3 regions of the Arthrobacter sp. A5 genome follow, and region 2 is predicted to be linked to each of the others. Evidence: predicted binding sites of a transcription regulator. Region 2 holds the regulator's gene; each other region holds the start of a gene.
What was found. Region 2 encodes HrcA, which represses chaperone genes, less so after heat shock. Its sites were predicted from a motif close to TTNGCACTCGNNNNNNNCGAGTGCNAA; they were not measured.
Positions count from the first base shown of each region.

Region 1: groL (chaperonin GroEL) is a predicted target of HrcA. The motif match lies at 2,666-2,692, and genes of this name have one in related genera.
Region 3: groES (co-chaperone GroES) is a predicted target of HrcA. The motif match lies at 2,441-2,467, and genes of this name have one in related genera.

Region 1 covers NZ_CP180316.1:572,017-577,090, reverse strand. Annotated here, with positions in the region: gene ACLLJI_RS02785 (RNase H family protein) at 1-778, opposite strand, end outside; gene groL (chaperonin GroEL) at 881-2,509, opposite strand; gene ACLLJI_RS02775 (NINE protein) at 2,886-3,512, shown strand; gene ACLLJI_RS02770 (LapA family protein) at 3,671-4,078, opposite strand; gene ACLLJI_RS02765 (NAD-dependent epimerase/dehydratase family protein) at 4,354-5,074, shown strand, end outside.
Region 2 covers NZ_CP180316.1:2,283,853-2,288,926, forward strand. Annotated here, with positions in the region: gene ACLLJI_RS10725 (hypothetical protein) at 1-409, shown strand, start outside; partial or broken gene ACLLJI_RS10730 (3-isopropylmalate dehydratase small subunit) at 581-774, opposite strand; gene ACLLJI_RS10735 (16S rRNA (uracil(1498)-N(3))-methyltransferase) at 980-1,852, opposite strand; gene dnaJ (molecular chaperone DnaJ) at 1,860-2,984, opposite strand; gene hrcA (heat-inducible transcriptional repressor HrcA) at 3,070-4,128, opposite strand; gene ACLLJI_RS10750 (DUF3097 domain-containing protein) at 4,230-5,074, shown strand, end outside.
Region 3 covers NZ_CP180316.1:3,595,593-3,600,666, reverse strand. Annotated here, with positions in the region: gene ACLLJI_RS16975 (hypothetical protein) at 1-282, shown strand, start outside; gene ACLLJI_RS16970 (THUMP-like domain-containing protein) at 1,032-2,279, opposite strand; gene groES (co-chaperone GroES) at 2,634-2,930, shown strand; gene groL (chaperonin GroEL) at 3,052-4,662, shown strand; gene ACLLJI_RS16955 (acyltransferase family protein) at 4,864-5,074, shown strand, end outside.

The DNA.
Region 1 (5,074 bases), 1.7 Mb from region 2:
TGTCCGGATCCGGCCCAATGTCCGCACCCATGGCGCCGAGCATCGCATCCCGGGTCCACATCCGGCCGGAAACTCCGAACTCCTCAAAATCGGGGTGTAGCAGCACCGCCACGCGGCTGGAGTCCCGGCGCACGTCCGGACGCAGCAGTTCCTGCTCCAGGGTAATAATTTGGTCCCGGACGGACGAGGTCAGGGGTTCAAAATCCCCCTCCAGCAGGCTGGAAAAGAGGTCGGGGTCCTCGTGCGCCACGGCCCGCCGCCCGGACACGGCGTCCGCTCCGGTTGCCCCGAGCTCCGCAGCGGCGGCTGCGGATCCCGGATAACCCGGGCCTGCCGGAACAGCCCCGCCGGATTGGAATGCGATGGCCACGGCGCGGGCGCGCACGTCTGCCGCCTCATTCAGGTCATGTCCGGCATGACCCTTGACCCATTCGAAACTGTAGTCCCGTCCGGCGATGGCGGCGTCGATATCCTTCAGCAGGTCAACGTTGAGCACCGGTTTACCATCGGCCTTGCGCCATCCCTTGCGCTTCCAGCCGGCCATCCATTTGGTGATGCAGTTGATGACGTATTGGCTGTCGCAGAGGATCCGCAGGTGCTCGTCCGGCACGTGCTCGGTGGACCGGAAGAGATCAAGCACCGCCATCAGCTCGCCCTGATTGTTGGTGCCGTGTGGCCATCCGCCGGCCCGCCACCGGGAATCGTCCACGTACCAAGCCCAGCCGGCGGGTCCTGGGTTTCCAAGGGCAGATCCGTCCGCGGCAGCAACAATCGTCATGCATCCATACTTTCAGATCCAAGCCACCGTTAAGACACCAAAGGCGCCCCTGCCAAAAACTAAGGTGGCAGGAGCGCCTAGGCGCTTGGAGAGCAGAGTGGCTTAGAAGCCGCCCATGCCCCCCATGTCCTCTGCACCCGGGCCGGCCGGAGCTGACTTCTGCGGCTTGTCGGCCACAACGGCTTCGGTGGTCAGGAACAGACCGGCGATGGAGGCCGCGTTCTGCAGAGCGGATCGAGTCACCTTTACCGGGTCGTTGACTCCGGCGGCGAGCAGGTCCTCGTAGACGCCGGTTGCGGCGTTAAGGCCGTGGCCGACCGGCAGGCCGCGGACCTTGTCGACGACGACGCCGGGCTCCATGCCTGCGTTGAACGCGATCTGCTTCAGCGGTGCGTCGATGGCAACGCGGACGATGTTCGCGCCGGTAGCTTCATCACCGGTCAGGCTGAGGTTGGCAAATGCCTTGACCCCGGCCTGAATCAGAGCGACGCCACCGCCGGGGACGATGCCTTCTTCCACAGCGGCCTTGGCGTTACGCACTGCATCCTCGATGCGGTGCTTGCGCTCCTTGAGCTCAACCTCGGTTGCGGCTCCGGCCTTGATGACCGCAACGCCGCCGGCCAGCTTGGCCAGGCGCTCCTGCAGCTTCTCGCGGTCGTAGTCCGAATCGGAGTTTTCGATCTCGGCGCGGATCTGGGCAACCCGGCCTGCGATGGCCTCGGCGTCGCCGGCGCCCTCAACGATGGTGGTCTCGTCCTTGGTGACAACAACCTTGCGTGCGCTGCCCAGCAGCTCAAGGGTGGTGTTCTCCAGCTTGAGGCCGACCTCTTCGGCAATGACCTGTCCGCCGGTCAGAATGGCGATGTCCGCCAGCTGAGCCTTGCGGCGGTCGCCGAAGCCGGGTGCCTTGACGGCAACGGACTTGAAGGTGCCGCGGATCTTGTTCACGATCAGCGTGGCCAGGGCCTCGCCCTCGATGTCCTCGGCGATGATCAGCAGCGGTTTGGACGACTGCATGACCTTTTCCAGAACGGCAACGAGATCCTTCACGTTGGCGATCTTGGAGTTGGCGATCAGGATGTACGGGTCTTCGAGGACCGTTTCCTGGCGCTCTGCGTCGGTGACGAAGTACGCGGAGATGTAGCCCTTGTCGAAGCGCATGCCCTCGGTGAGCTCAAGCTCCAGCCCGAAGGTGTTGGACTCCTCGACGGTGATAACACCTTCCTTGCCGACCTTGTCCAGCGCCTCAGCGATCAGGGCGCCGATTTCGGGATCGCCGGCGGAGATGGACGCGGTTGCGGCGATCTCTTCCTTGGTCTCGATTTCTTTGGCGGAGGCGAGCAGCTCGGCGATAACGGCTTCGACAGCCTTCTCGATGCCGCGCTTGAGGCTCAGTGGGTCGGCTCCGGCCGCGACGTTCCGCAGGCCTTCCTTGACCAGGGCCTGTGCCAGAACGGTCGCCGTCGTCGTACCGTCACCGGCGACGTCGTCGGTCTTCTTGGCAACTTCCTTGACCAGCTCGGCGCCGATCTTTTCGTAAGGATCGTCCAGCTCGATCTCCTTGGCGATGGAAACACCATCGTTGGTGATCGTCGGAGCGCCCCACTTCTTTTCGAGCACAACGTTGCGGCCGCGCGGGCCGAGGGTGACCTTGACGGCGTCGGCGAGGATATTCAATCCCCGCTCCAGACCGCGGCGTGCCTCTTCATCGAATGCAATGATCTTGGCCATGTAGGCTTCAGTCCTTTCGGGACAGTCATTTTCGGACTCAGGACCAGGCTGCGGTGCCCGCGACGGACGAGCCGTGGACGCGGCGATCTCTATACGCCGGCCGGCAGGCTCTCACCACACTGGTTACTGCATCACTCGCTCCGGCACCTCGAGTTTTTAGCAGTCGGCACCGGAGAGTGCTAACTCAATAATTAGCACTCACCCGTGGAGAGTGCAAGCGGATCGGATTTCTTGCGCTGCCGGCGAACTCCGCGCCGGGGAAATTGCACCGCCAGCGTCGCCTCATTCTCTGGCGCCCCGCATGGTCATGGCATAGCGTTAATGAAGAATACATTCCCTTACGCGTTTGTCCCCCGCAACAGCATCAGGAGTCAGCATGAGCGAAAATCCGCAGCAGGGAAATCCGGCCGACCCCGATCTGCCCCGCGAGAACATGCCCTCCGAGTCACTTCCCGGATACCAGTCTCCCGACTCCCCCTACCAGCCTCCGGAGACAGGGGGCAGCGGATACGGCCAAGCCCCTCCGGGCAAGGTTCCCTACCCCAGGCCGGACGAAGCCCCCGCTGCCGAGCCGGAGCAGTACGGTCAGCAGCCGTATCCCCAGCCGCCCGCGGGGCAGCAACCCTATGGCCAGCAGCTTGGGCAGCAGCCGTATCAGCAGTCATATAATCAGCAGCCCTACGGTCAGTCGCCCGGTCAGTCGCCCGGTCAGTCGCCGTACGGTCAGCAGGTATACGGTCAGCAGGTATACGGCCAGCCCGGCGTGGAACAGAAATCCAAAATTGCGGCCGGACTGCTCGGCATCTTCCTTGGCTCGTTCGGCGTCCACAATTTTTACCTTGGCTTCACGGGCAAGGCGGTGGCCCAGTTGCTGATTACTGTGCTGTCTATTGGTACCCTCTCCTGGGTCAGTTGGATCTGGGGCATTATTGAGGGAATTCTCATCCTGACCGGATCCGAAAACTTCAGACATGATGCCAAGGGGATCCCGCTGCGGGATTAACACTGCGGGACTGCCCCTGCGGGATTGACGCTGCGCGACCGCCAGCCAGAAACCGGAACCATGCCCGCAACCGCGGACGGAGCCGTAGCCAGGACCCGCGGCTGGATCTGTGCGCAGAATCCTGCCGCGGCCGGAGCCGCCGGCCGCAGCCGCGCCGGCTAAGAGTTCCCCAGTTTCCTCCTTCTATGTCCCTGAATGCGCAACTGAATGATCCGCGCCCCTCCGGCCAGGGCCACCAGGATCCCGCCCCCGACGGCCGCTATAAACAGCGCTATCCCCAAGGCCAGCGATCCCTCCAAGCCAAGGAAGTAAACCCTGACCTGATCCTGATTCTGGATGAAAAAGATAATCAGCAAAACCAGCACGGCCAGCGAAATGGCCACGGCGACCCAGACAGCCGCAGCGCGTGTCACACCTGTTCCACGGGGTATTTCCGTGCCGGAACGGCCGGGGTCCGTGCCGGAACGGCTCCGGCTCAAAGGCCCCTCGGGCTCGTCCGTTTCCTGTGCCCGGGGGCCGACCCCGGATGGAACGCCTCGTGACGGTTCGCTGGATTCGGTGCTCATGGTCCGACTCTCCTGTCTGTGACCGCGGATCCAGCGTTGCGGCCTCGTTGCTGGGGCCGGGACCGGACGTTCCGCGTTGCTGGTTCCGATACTTGTACTTAGGCAACATCCTAGGCCGGAAAGGGCCACCGCGCCCTTGCTCCCCGTACCCTTGCTCCCCGCACCGGCCGACAATAGGCTTGCTTACTATCAGTAGGCTTACTGCCACCAAGTTTGCCTGTCACCAGCTTTGCTTGCCACAGAGGGTGCTTACCATCAAGTTTAAGGAGAGCCGGATGCGGGTTGCTGTCATCGGAGCCACCGGGAACGTAGGAACAGCGCTGCTGCGGCGTCTTCACCAGGCCCCGGGAGTCGAATCCGTGCTGGGAATTGCCCGCCATCTCCCCGATCCCGACGCGGAGCCGTACGCCGATGTGCGCTGGCACAGCGTGGACATAGGGGCACCCGGGGCGGCGCCGCGTCTGGCCGCAGTACTTGACGGGGCCGACGTCGTCGTCAATCTTGCCTGGGCCATTCAGCCCAACCATGACGAGCCGACCATGTTCGCCACCAATGTCACCGGGCTGGAAAATGTGCTGCTTGCCGCGGCCAGTGCCAAGGCCCGGCACGTCGTATATGCCTCGTCCGTCGGCGCCTATAGTCCGGGGGCCAAGATCCGGCGCTCGGATGAAGCGTGGCCCACCGGAGGCATTCACACCTCGCATTACAGCCGGCACAAGGCGGCCAACGAGCGCCTGCTGGACGCGTTCGAGGCCCAGCATCCGGAGGTGGTAGTCAGCCGCCTGCGGCCCTCCCTGATTTTCCAGCGCGACGCCGGAAGTGAGGTCGGGCGCCTATTCCTCGGTCCCCTGGTGCCCAAGTACCTTGGCTACAAAATCACGACGCCGTTGCTGCCGCTGCCCCGCGAGCTGACGTTCCAGGCTGTACACGCGGACGACGTAGCGGACGCCTATTGGCGGGTCATCGCCGAGCGTGCGCCCGGCGCGTTCAATGTCG
Region 2 (5,074 bases):
CAGTCACATCGGACGGGTGCAGCGGGTGCTGGACTTCGCCGACGGACTCTCCGGGTCGCCCGGCGGATCGCTCAGCCGCGCCCACCTGCACACGGTCGGTTCCCCGCACCGGAACTCCAGCACGAGGTCCGCGACGATCAGGGCCGCGCTGGTTACATGGACTTCTACTGGAAAGAGTTTACTTTGGGGACTCTTGGCGTTTCGTGGTGAATTTGACGCCTGGATCAAATACCTCCATGACGAATACCCGGCGGGAGGCTTGCCGGCGGATGCTCTGCGGAAGGAGAAAATCCGCGAAGACCGCATCCGGGACACGGGACCGCGGGTCGTGAGGTGGGTGTGGGATCCAGTCAATAACCCAGAAGTCCTGCGGCGAAAGCTGTTACAGGCCGGGCTTCGCGTCCTCTGAAGCGCACCATGCCACATTTTGCCGGGCAAATGGACGGTTGCCGTGGAAATTTCCACGGCAACCGTCCATTTAACCGGCCTTTGAGTAACCGGCATTCGAGTGACTGACAATTAAGCGGCTGAACCGGGCATCTGCCCCATCCCGGCAAGAAACCTCCGGAGCAGGCGCCAGCTACCTCCGCACGGGCAGAGTCGTCGGCCTGAAGGCCGGCCGCGTCGCTTCGAACGCGGTGATGTCCCGGTGATGTCCGCTTCGTGGCCCAGCGTCAGCCCGATATCGTCCGGGCCCGTCAGCAACCGCCGGCGCGTGTAGTCGTCGATGGCAAGCGGCGCCATCACGGAGCCGCGGTGCACGGTCCTGGAAATACACCCGCCAGCGGCCTCACCAAGTACCTGCAACGCCTGAGCAAACACGAACAGGGACCGCAGCATAACCCCCGACGAACCAACGAAAATACTCATTAGCGCTACCAGCGGCCCAGTTCAGCTAGCGCTACCAGCGGCCCAGCTCAGCTAGCGCTACCAGCGGCCCAGCTCAGCTAGCGCTACCAGCGGCCCAGCTCAGCTAGCGCTACCAGCGGCCCAGCTCAACGCTGAGCAGGGCGACGGCGGCGGGGCCGGCTGTGGAGGAGCGCAGCACATGCGGGCCAAGCCGGACCGGCACGGCGCCCGCACCCGTCAGCAGATCCAGTTCCCTGCCGCTGATGCCACCCTCGGGCCCCACAATGATCAAAATTTCGTCATTCGCCGCGGCGTCATCCAGGCCGGGGTCATTCCCGGCTGTGCCACTGGCCGGCATGTCATTGCCCACTGTGTCAATCCCAGCTGTGTCAATGTCAATCCCAGCCCGGGCGCTTCCGCCGGTACGGGCGCGCAGCCGACCCACGGTTCCGCTCAGTGGGTCGGCTGCCCCTTCATGCAGGACCAAGGCAAGAGAGGCTGTCTCGACGCGTTTAAGCAGCCCCGCGGTCTCCACCGCCCCGCAGACATCCGGGATCCAGGCTCGCCGGGCCTGTTTGGCTGCCGCCCTGACGGTACTGCGCCATTTCGCCAGGGATTTTGCCGCCCGCTCGCCCTTCCAGCGGACGATGGAGCGTTCGGACTGCCACGGAATGAAGCCATCGGCACCGAGTTCGGTCGCCGTCTCGATGGCCAGTTCGTCACGGTCGCCCTTGGCGAGCGCCTGGGCGAGGATTAAACGCACAGCAGGGGCAGGCTCCGTGGACACGCGCTCCACCCGGACGCTCAGCTCGCCGGCGCCAGCGACGGTGACAATGCCGGTCACCCGACGTCCGGCTCCATCCACCAGATCCAGCACCTCACCGGGGCCGAGCCGCTTTACGGTGACCGCATGCCTGCCTTCCGGTCCGCCCAGGACAAACACCGAACCAGCAGCCAGCGGGGCCAACTCGGCGGGTCCGGCGAAGAAGATCGGGTTTATCATGCGGAGGCTAGAGGCTTCCGAACTTATCGCGGAGCTTGGAGAACATTCCGCCGCTGGTGACAAGCTTCCCCTCGCTGACCTGCTCGCCGCGCAGCGCGGCGAGCTGGTGGAGCAGCTCCTGCTGGGCGGCGTCTATCCGGCTCGGTGTTTCCACATTTATGTGGACCCGCAGGTCCCCGCGGCCATGACCGCGCAGGTGGGTCACCCCCAGGCCGCGCAGCAGGATAACTTCTCCGGACTGCAGGCCGGCTTTGACGCTGATGGGCTGTTCGCCGTCGTATGTTTCCAGGGTCAGCTCGGTGCCCAGTGCCGCCGCGGTCATCGGAACGCTGAGCGTAGCATGCAGATCATCGCCATCGCGCAGGAACGACGGATCATTATTGACCTTGATTTCCACATACAGATCGCCGGCAGGACCGCCGGCAGGACCGGCTTCACCTTGGGCGCCCAGCTGAATCCGGGTGCCGGTTCCCACCCCGGCCGGGACCTTGATGGTCAACGTGCGGCGGCTGCGGACGCGGCCATCGCCGGCGCATTCGTTGCAGGGATCCAGAATCATTGTGCCGAACCCCTGGCAGGAGCCACAGGGGGCGACGGTCATGACCTGTCCGAGGATGGAGCGCACCGGACGCTGCACCTGGCCGCTGCCGTGGCAGATGTCGCAGGTGGTCGGGTGCGTCCCCGGCTGGCAGCAACCGCCGTTGCACGTGGGGCAGACGACGGCGGTCTCCACTTCGATCTTTTTGTTGACCCCGAAGACGGCGTCGCTGAGATCGATCCGCACATTGATCAACGCATCCTGGCCCCGGCGCGTGCGCGATGCCGGTCCTGCCTGGCTGGACCCGCCAAAGAATGTCTCGAAGATGTCCTGGAAGGCAAAGCCCTGGCCGCCGAAACCGGCCCCGGCGCCGTTATCGGTGCCGTTTTCATTTCCGGTGGTGTCGTAAATGCGGCGCTTCTGCGGATCGGAGAGCACCTCGTAGGCGTGGCTGACGTTCTTGAAGCGTTCCTGGGCGTCGCCCCCCTCGGCCACATCCGGGTGGTATTTGCGGGCCAGTTTGCGGTACGCCTTCTTAATTTCCTCGCCGGTCGCGTCGCGGGAAACACCCAGGGCTTCATAGTGGTTACTCAAGGTCTCTTACTTTCTCTGTGTCTTCTGTCAGACCGGCCCACATCACCTTTCGGTGAAGCGGCCGGGCAAACCTGTCCGGTCAGTCTTAGCTGGCCAAAATCCGCGAAAGATAGCGGGCTACCGCCCGCACCGCCGCCATCGTGTTCGGATAGTCCATCCGCGTGGGACCCAGCACACCGATCTTTGCCAGCGCATCGGGGCCATAACCGGTGGCAACCACGGAGGCCTCCACCAGTGCGTCGTACGGATTTTCACGCCCGATGCTCACGGAAACACCGCGGGCATCCTGCGCCATGTCCGTGAGCAGCCGCAGCATCACAACCTGTTCCTCGAGGGCATCAAGCACGGGGCCGATGCTCAGCGGGAAATCGACGTTGGAGCGGGCCAGATTCGCCGTGCCTGCCATCACGATCCGGTCCTCGCGCGCCGCCACGGCCAACTGCGCCAGTGCCGCGGCCAGCCGCAGCCCGGCCGGCCGGGTTTCCCTTGGCAGACTTGCCGGAACTCCCGCTAGCGTGGCGGGAAGCGCAGCCAGCTCGGTGCCCAGCAGCGCCGTCAGAAACCTGCCACGAAGCTGCGCGAGCGTGGTCTCATCGAGCTGCTGGCCGACGTCGCTTACGCGCTGATCGACCTTTCCGGATGCCAGAATCAGCACGATCAGCACCTGATGCGGCGCCAGCAGGACAAATTCGACGTGCCGCACCGTGGCGGTCGCCGTCCGGGGATACTGCACGACGGCGACCTGGTTCGTCAGCTGCGCCAGCGTCCGCACGGTACGGTCCAAAATTTCATCCAAGTCATCCGAACCGTCCAGCAACGCCTGGATGGCGCGCCGCTCGGCCCCGGAGAGAGGCTTCACCGCCGAAATCTGGTCGACAAAGAGCCGGTAGCCCTTATCGGTGGGAATCCTACCCGAGCTGGTGTGCGGGGCAGTGATCAGGCCCTCCTCTTCCAGCGCAGCCATGTCGTTGCGGATGGTGGCGCTGGAGACCCCCAGGTGATGGCGGTCCACCAGAGCCTTCGAACCAACCGGCTCCCGCGAATGGACGTAGTCCTCGACGATGGCCCGCAGGACTTCCAGCTTGCGCGGTTCACTCATCGGCACACCTCCCGCCCGGTCCGGTTCGATCTGACCGCGCTTCATTCCGCGGCCGGCATTAGCACTCTGCCTGTCCAACTGCTAAGTCTAATACCTTTCCCGCGCGCGGTTGTTAGCATGAGTATTCCGCTATGAGAGGCAGTGCCGTGAGCTATGACCAGTGGGGTCCGCAGGACCTTTCCGCCCCCGTCGGCACCGTGCTGCCGGAGGTTCCGGCCGCCCAAGGACTTGTGCTGGAGGACGTGCAAAGCGGCTGGGTCGGCGCAGTGGTACGGATTGAGAAGTCCGGCGGCATGCACATCGTGGTGCTCGAGGACAGGCGCGGGCGGACCAAGTCATACCAATTGGGCTTCGGCTTCCTGGTGGACGGGCGACCGGTTCAGCTGGTCGCTCCCCGGACGAGCAAGACAGTCACAGCGCAGCGCACCGCCTCCGGTTCAGTCAAGGTCGCCGGTATGCGGGCGCAGGTGGCCCGGGCAAGCCGTATCTGGGTGGAAGGCAAGCATGACGCCGAACTGGTCGAAAAAGTCTGGGGCGACGATCTGCGGGTGGAGGGCATCGTCGTCGAGCCCCTGCACGGAGTTGACGATCTGGCCGGTCTGGTCCGTGACTTCTCCCCCGGCCCAGGACGGCGGCTGGGCATCCTGGTGGACCACCTGGTGCCCAATTCCAAGGAAACCCGGATCGCCGCGGAGGCAATGCGGACCCCGGGTGCCCGGAACAATGTACTCATTGTGGGCCACCCCTACGTGGATGTCTGGCAGGCCATCAGACCACAGGTGCTCGGCATCGGCGCGTGGCCGCAGGTGCCTCGCACGGTCGAATGGAAGGTCGGAATTCTGCAGGCGTTCGGCTGGCCGCATCAAGGACCGGCCGATATTGCGATCGGCTGGCGGCGGTTGCTCGGAAGCGTCCGGAGCTACGCGGATCTCGAACCGGCGCTGCTCGGGCGGGTGGAGGAAGTCATCGATTTCCTGACGGTTCCAGTATC
Region 3 (5,074 bases), 1.3 Mb from region 2:
AAGGTGGACCTGACCAACTTCACCATTGACCCGGGCACCTCCAAGCTCTATGGCGATGTGGCAGTCAACGGGACCGTCGCGGCGAAGCAGGCGTACATCTTCAACCTTGACGGTTCCACCCTGATGCCGCTCAAGACCGAGGGCGACACCGCGATCCTGCAGGGTACCGAGGTGAAGATCTCCGACGTCGCGGCCGGTCTGCTGAACAAGACGTTCAAGACGGACGCTGTGAAGGAAGGCATGCTGGTCGGCGTCGCCACCATCACCGTGAACACCAAGTAGCACCTGCACCGCACGCTCTGTACTCCGGCTCCTCATCAGCTTTCTTGAGGAGCCGGAGTACAGGAGTTTAAGGCCAGTTGAGGGGCGTCATTTTCGAAGTCGTCTGCGCAAAATGTCAGAAGTCCTTTGCACACCGAGGCATCAGGATGGGCGCCTCGTAAAGGCAGATCTTCTGGAAGCCGGCGTGCGGCGATACGGCCGCGGCGCTGGCCCTTGCAGGCGTGGCCTTGGCCAGCCGTTCTCAACGGCGATATGCGTCGGCGGACCGAGGTCTCAAGGGGAGGACCGACCGAAAGGACCAGTGGTGGCAGCGAGCGAAATGGGCTCTTGACTACACCTTGAGCGATGATGACCGGGTTACCGGGTTCCGGGACGGGCGGAGAGCGAGGCTGCGACCAGTGCCCGCGTTGCCGCTGATAGAAGCGCGGACTTGAGCCAGAGCCGTGGATAACTGCTCTGTCCGAAGGAAAGTTTGAATTGGCCAGTACACTACGAGACGGTCCCCCGCGGAAGCCATTCCTAAGGTTCTGGGCACTTCCCGATAGCACAGGATAAAGCCCTGCGCCCTTGTGACCGGGTCGAGATTCCGCTCTCAAGTCTGGGGTTGGAGGTTGGGGAAAAGTTTCTTTGGGCCGAGAAAAAGGGCAAAAAGGACGGCGTGCGCACCTCGCGCGACTGTTCGCTCGCACGCTACAGCTGAAGTGTGCAGGAGACGTCGAAAAACGGCACGGGTCACAGCCAGTTATCGGTCACAGCGCACGCGGCAGTGCAGGGTGAGTGACGGGCTCGACGACGATCGCGACCCGGTCAGCACCGATCCGGGTCAGGACCAGGGTTGCGGTGTTAATGGCGTCCTTCCGCCGCTTGCCCGCACCGGGGAGCAACTGCTTGCGCAGTTCCTCCGGGGTGACCGCCATGCCGCGCTTCTTGATGTCCAGCACCCCGATCCGGTTGGCCTGCACCCAGCTCTTCAGAGCCCGGACGTTGTAGGGTTTCACCTCAAGCACGCGGTAGGCCCTAGCAAACGGCGTGTCCCGCAGCTCCGCTGCGCAGATGTAGGCAATATGGGGATCGAGCAGATGCCCGTCAATGGTCCTGGCCAGATCCGCAACCAGACCGGCACGGATGACCGCTCCATCGGGCTCATAGAGGTAGCCTTCCGCCGGACCCGTTTCAACGTCCTGCGCTGAAGGATCGTAGGGTACCGCGCTGGTCAGCTCCGCGGACCCCCGCGCCCCGATCACCAGCGCCGCGCGGTTCACCTCCGGCCGGGCGAGCGCGTTGAACCACAGGGCCGCCTCCACAACGTCGCCGTCGACAGAGACCCATTGCGCTTCGCAGCCCGCCGGGAGGGATTCGTGCGGTATACCGGGGCCCAGTTTGACGCCCACGGCCAGGCCCCGCGCAGCCAGGGTTTCGACGAAGGACAGTGGCGGCGAAAAAGCCTCCGGATCAAACAACCTGGTGGTCCCCGACGTCGTGGTCGTCCGCCGGGCCGGGTCAAGCCAGACGCCGTCAACTCCGGTCAGATCCACCGTGGTGGCGTCCGCCTGGATCACCGTGGCGGACGGGAAGGGCATCAGGTTCAAGGTGGCGCAGGCCGCGGTGGTCTCGTCCAGCTCCACGGCGGTCACCGCAATGTCCAGGCTCGAGAGCGCCAGCGAATCGGCCCCGATCCCGCAGCCCAGATCAGCCACGTGCGCCACCTTGGCGGAGATGAAGCGTTCCGCGTGCCGCGCCGCCACGTTGAGCCGCGTGGCCTGCTCCAGCCCGGCCCGCGTGAAAATCATCTGGCGGGCGAACTCGCCGAACTTGGCCTCGGCCTTGGTCCGCAGCCGGGACTGTGTCAGTACGGCGGAGACAAGTTCGGCGGAGTGCCCTGCAGTGCGCAGCCGGGAGTTGAGCGCGAGGGCATCCTTTTCGGCGTACGGGCCCAGCGAGTTCAGCAGCTCCCAGCCTTCGGAGGTGAAAAGGGGTGAAATCTGTTCCTGGGCCATGTAAAGAAGCCTATCCGGTGCAATGAGCGCAGGGCGGGCCCCGCCGGATGCGGTGGTGCCTATCCTGCGCACCACCGGGTTTCGCCGCTGTGCGAGCGCCGCGGACCGGGCAGCCACGACGCCCACACCGTTTTCCGCTGACGGCGGACACGAAGCGAAAACTGGCACTCACCTTGACCGAGTGCCAGCCAAACCATAGAGTCGGGGTTAGCACTCTCACCCGTAGGGTGCTAATTGAAGATGAGTGCGGCAAACGGTCTTGCCACCGGCACCGCGACGACGGCTGGCAGTACCAACGTTGACGCATTCATTGCAATCATCCGCAGATTTTACTCATGTGAAGGGGAGGTCCGAGTGTCGGTCTCTATTAAGCCTCTTGAGGATCGTATTGTTGTCCGTCAGCTGGAAGCCGAGCAGACTACTGCTTCCGGCCTGGTGATCCCGGACACCGCCAAGGAAAAGCCTCAGGAAGGTGAAGTTGTCGCAGTCGGCCCAGGCCGCATTGATGACAACGGCAACCGCGTCCCGATTGATGTAGCCGTCGGCGACGTCGTCATCTACTCCAAGTACGGTGGAACCGAAGTCAAGACGGGCGGCGAGGAACTGTTGGTGCTGTCCGCCCGCGACGTTCTCGCCATCGTAGTTAAGTAGCACCTAGCTAACTAACAGCTAAGTAGCTTCCTGAAGCACATATCGCTTTGACGGATCCCCGCACCGCCGCTCCCTTCCGGGATCCAGGGTGCGGGGTTTCGCCTTGAAAGGACACAGAATTATGGCAAAGCAGCTGGAATTCAACGACGCTGCCCGCCGTTCCCTGGAAGCCGGCATCGATAAGCTGGCGAACACCGTCAAGGTGACCCTGGGGCCGCGCGGCCGCAACGTTGTGCTGGATAAGAAGTGGGGTGCCCCCACCATCACGAACGACGGCGTTACGATCGCCCGTGAGGTGGAGCTCGAGGACCCGTACGAGAACCTTGGTGCGCAGCTGGCAAAGGAAGTTGCGACCAAGACCAACGACGTGGCCGGCGATGGAACGACGACGGCGACGGTCTTGGCGCAGGCTCTGGTCAAGGAAGGCCTGCGCAACGTTGCCGCGGGCGCCGCTCCCGGAGACCTGAAGCGCGGCATCGAGGTATCGGTGGACGCGATCGCCAAGCGTCTGTTGGAGAATGCCCGCGAGGTCCAGGGACGTCAGGTGGCGGAAGTTGCCGCCATCTCGGCCCAGAGCCCGGAAATCGGCGAACTGCTCGCCGAGGCATTCGACAAGGTCGGCAAGGATGGTGTGATCACCATTGAGGAATCCTCCACCACGGCAACCGAGCTGGTGCTCACCGAAGGTATGCAGTTCGACAAGGGCTACCTCTCGCCGTACTTCGTCACCGACGCCGAGCGCCAGGAAGCGGTGCTGGAAGATGCGCTGATCCTGATCAACCAGGGCAAGATCTCCTCCATCCAGGATTTCCTGCCCCTGCTGGAGAAGGCTCTGCAGGCCGCCAAGCCGCTGTTCATCATTGCCGAGGACGTCGACGGCGAGGCTCTGTCCACGCTGATCGTCAACAAAATCCGCGGCACGCTGAACGTGGTTGCCGTCAAGGCACCGGGCTTCGGCGACCGCCGCAAGGCGATGCTGCAGGACATCGCGACCCTGACCGGTGCGCAGGTGGTCTCCCCGGAGATCGGCCTGAGCCTGGACCAGGTCGGCCTCGAGGTGCTCGGCACCGCACGCCGGATCACCGTCACCAAGGACACCACCACCATTGTCGACGGCGCCGGCTCGTCCGAGGACGTCGCGGACCGCGTCAAGCAGATCCGCGCCGAACTCGAGCGCACCGATTCCGATTGGGACAAAGAGAAGCTGCAGGAGCGTCTGGCCAAGCTGGCCGGAGGCATCGGCGTGATCAAGGTCGGCGCAGCCACCGAGGTCGAGCTCAAGGAGAAGAAACACCGCATCGAGGATGCCGTTTCCTCCACCCGCGCCGCGCTCGAAGAGGGCATCGTGGCTGGTGGCGGTTCCGCACTGGTCCAGGCCGCCAAGGCCCTGGACGATGATCCTTACGTCTCCAAGCTCGACGGCGACGCCGCGACCGCCGTCGGACTTGTCCGCCGCGCCATTGCCCAGCCGCTGCGCTGGATTGCCCAGAACGCCGGGCATGACGGCTATGTGGTGGTCAACAAGGTTGGCGAACTCCCCGATGGCCACGGCTTCAACGCCGCCACCGGCGAGTACGGCGACCTGATTGCAGCCGGCATCATCGACCCGGTGAAGGTCACGCGTTCCGCGCTGCGTAACGCTGCTTCCATCGCCGCACTGGTCCTCACCACCGAGGCCCTGGTGACGGAAAAGCCGGCCGACGACGATGACGAATCAGGTAATCAGCACTAGAATTCCCGCTGGTACCACTGCCCCGCATCGGCTGCACGTAAACCCCGGTTTGCGCGCAGCTGCTGCGGGGCAGTTCTGTTGCTGCCGCAAAAGTGGCAAGAAACACTAACGTGGCAGCGGAAGGTCACGTTCAGGTAACGTGGAAGGTTGAGTTCCCGCTGCCGCGGAATGGACTTTTGCTGAACGTTAGGTGATTAACGAGTGACAACCGGGACCATGGCCAGGCCCACGGGCTCCGGGAGGTCGTCCGCGGCAGGGTCCGCGAACGGTGGACCCCACAACCGGAAGTTCCTGCCGGAGGTTCAGGGGCTGCGTTCACTGGCCGTGCTGATGGTGGTCATCTACCATGTCTGGCTGGGCCGGGTGTCCGGCGGGGTGGACATATTCCTGCTGGTATCCGCCTTCCTGATGA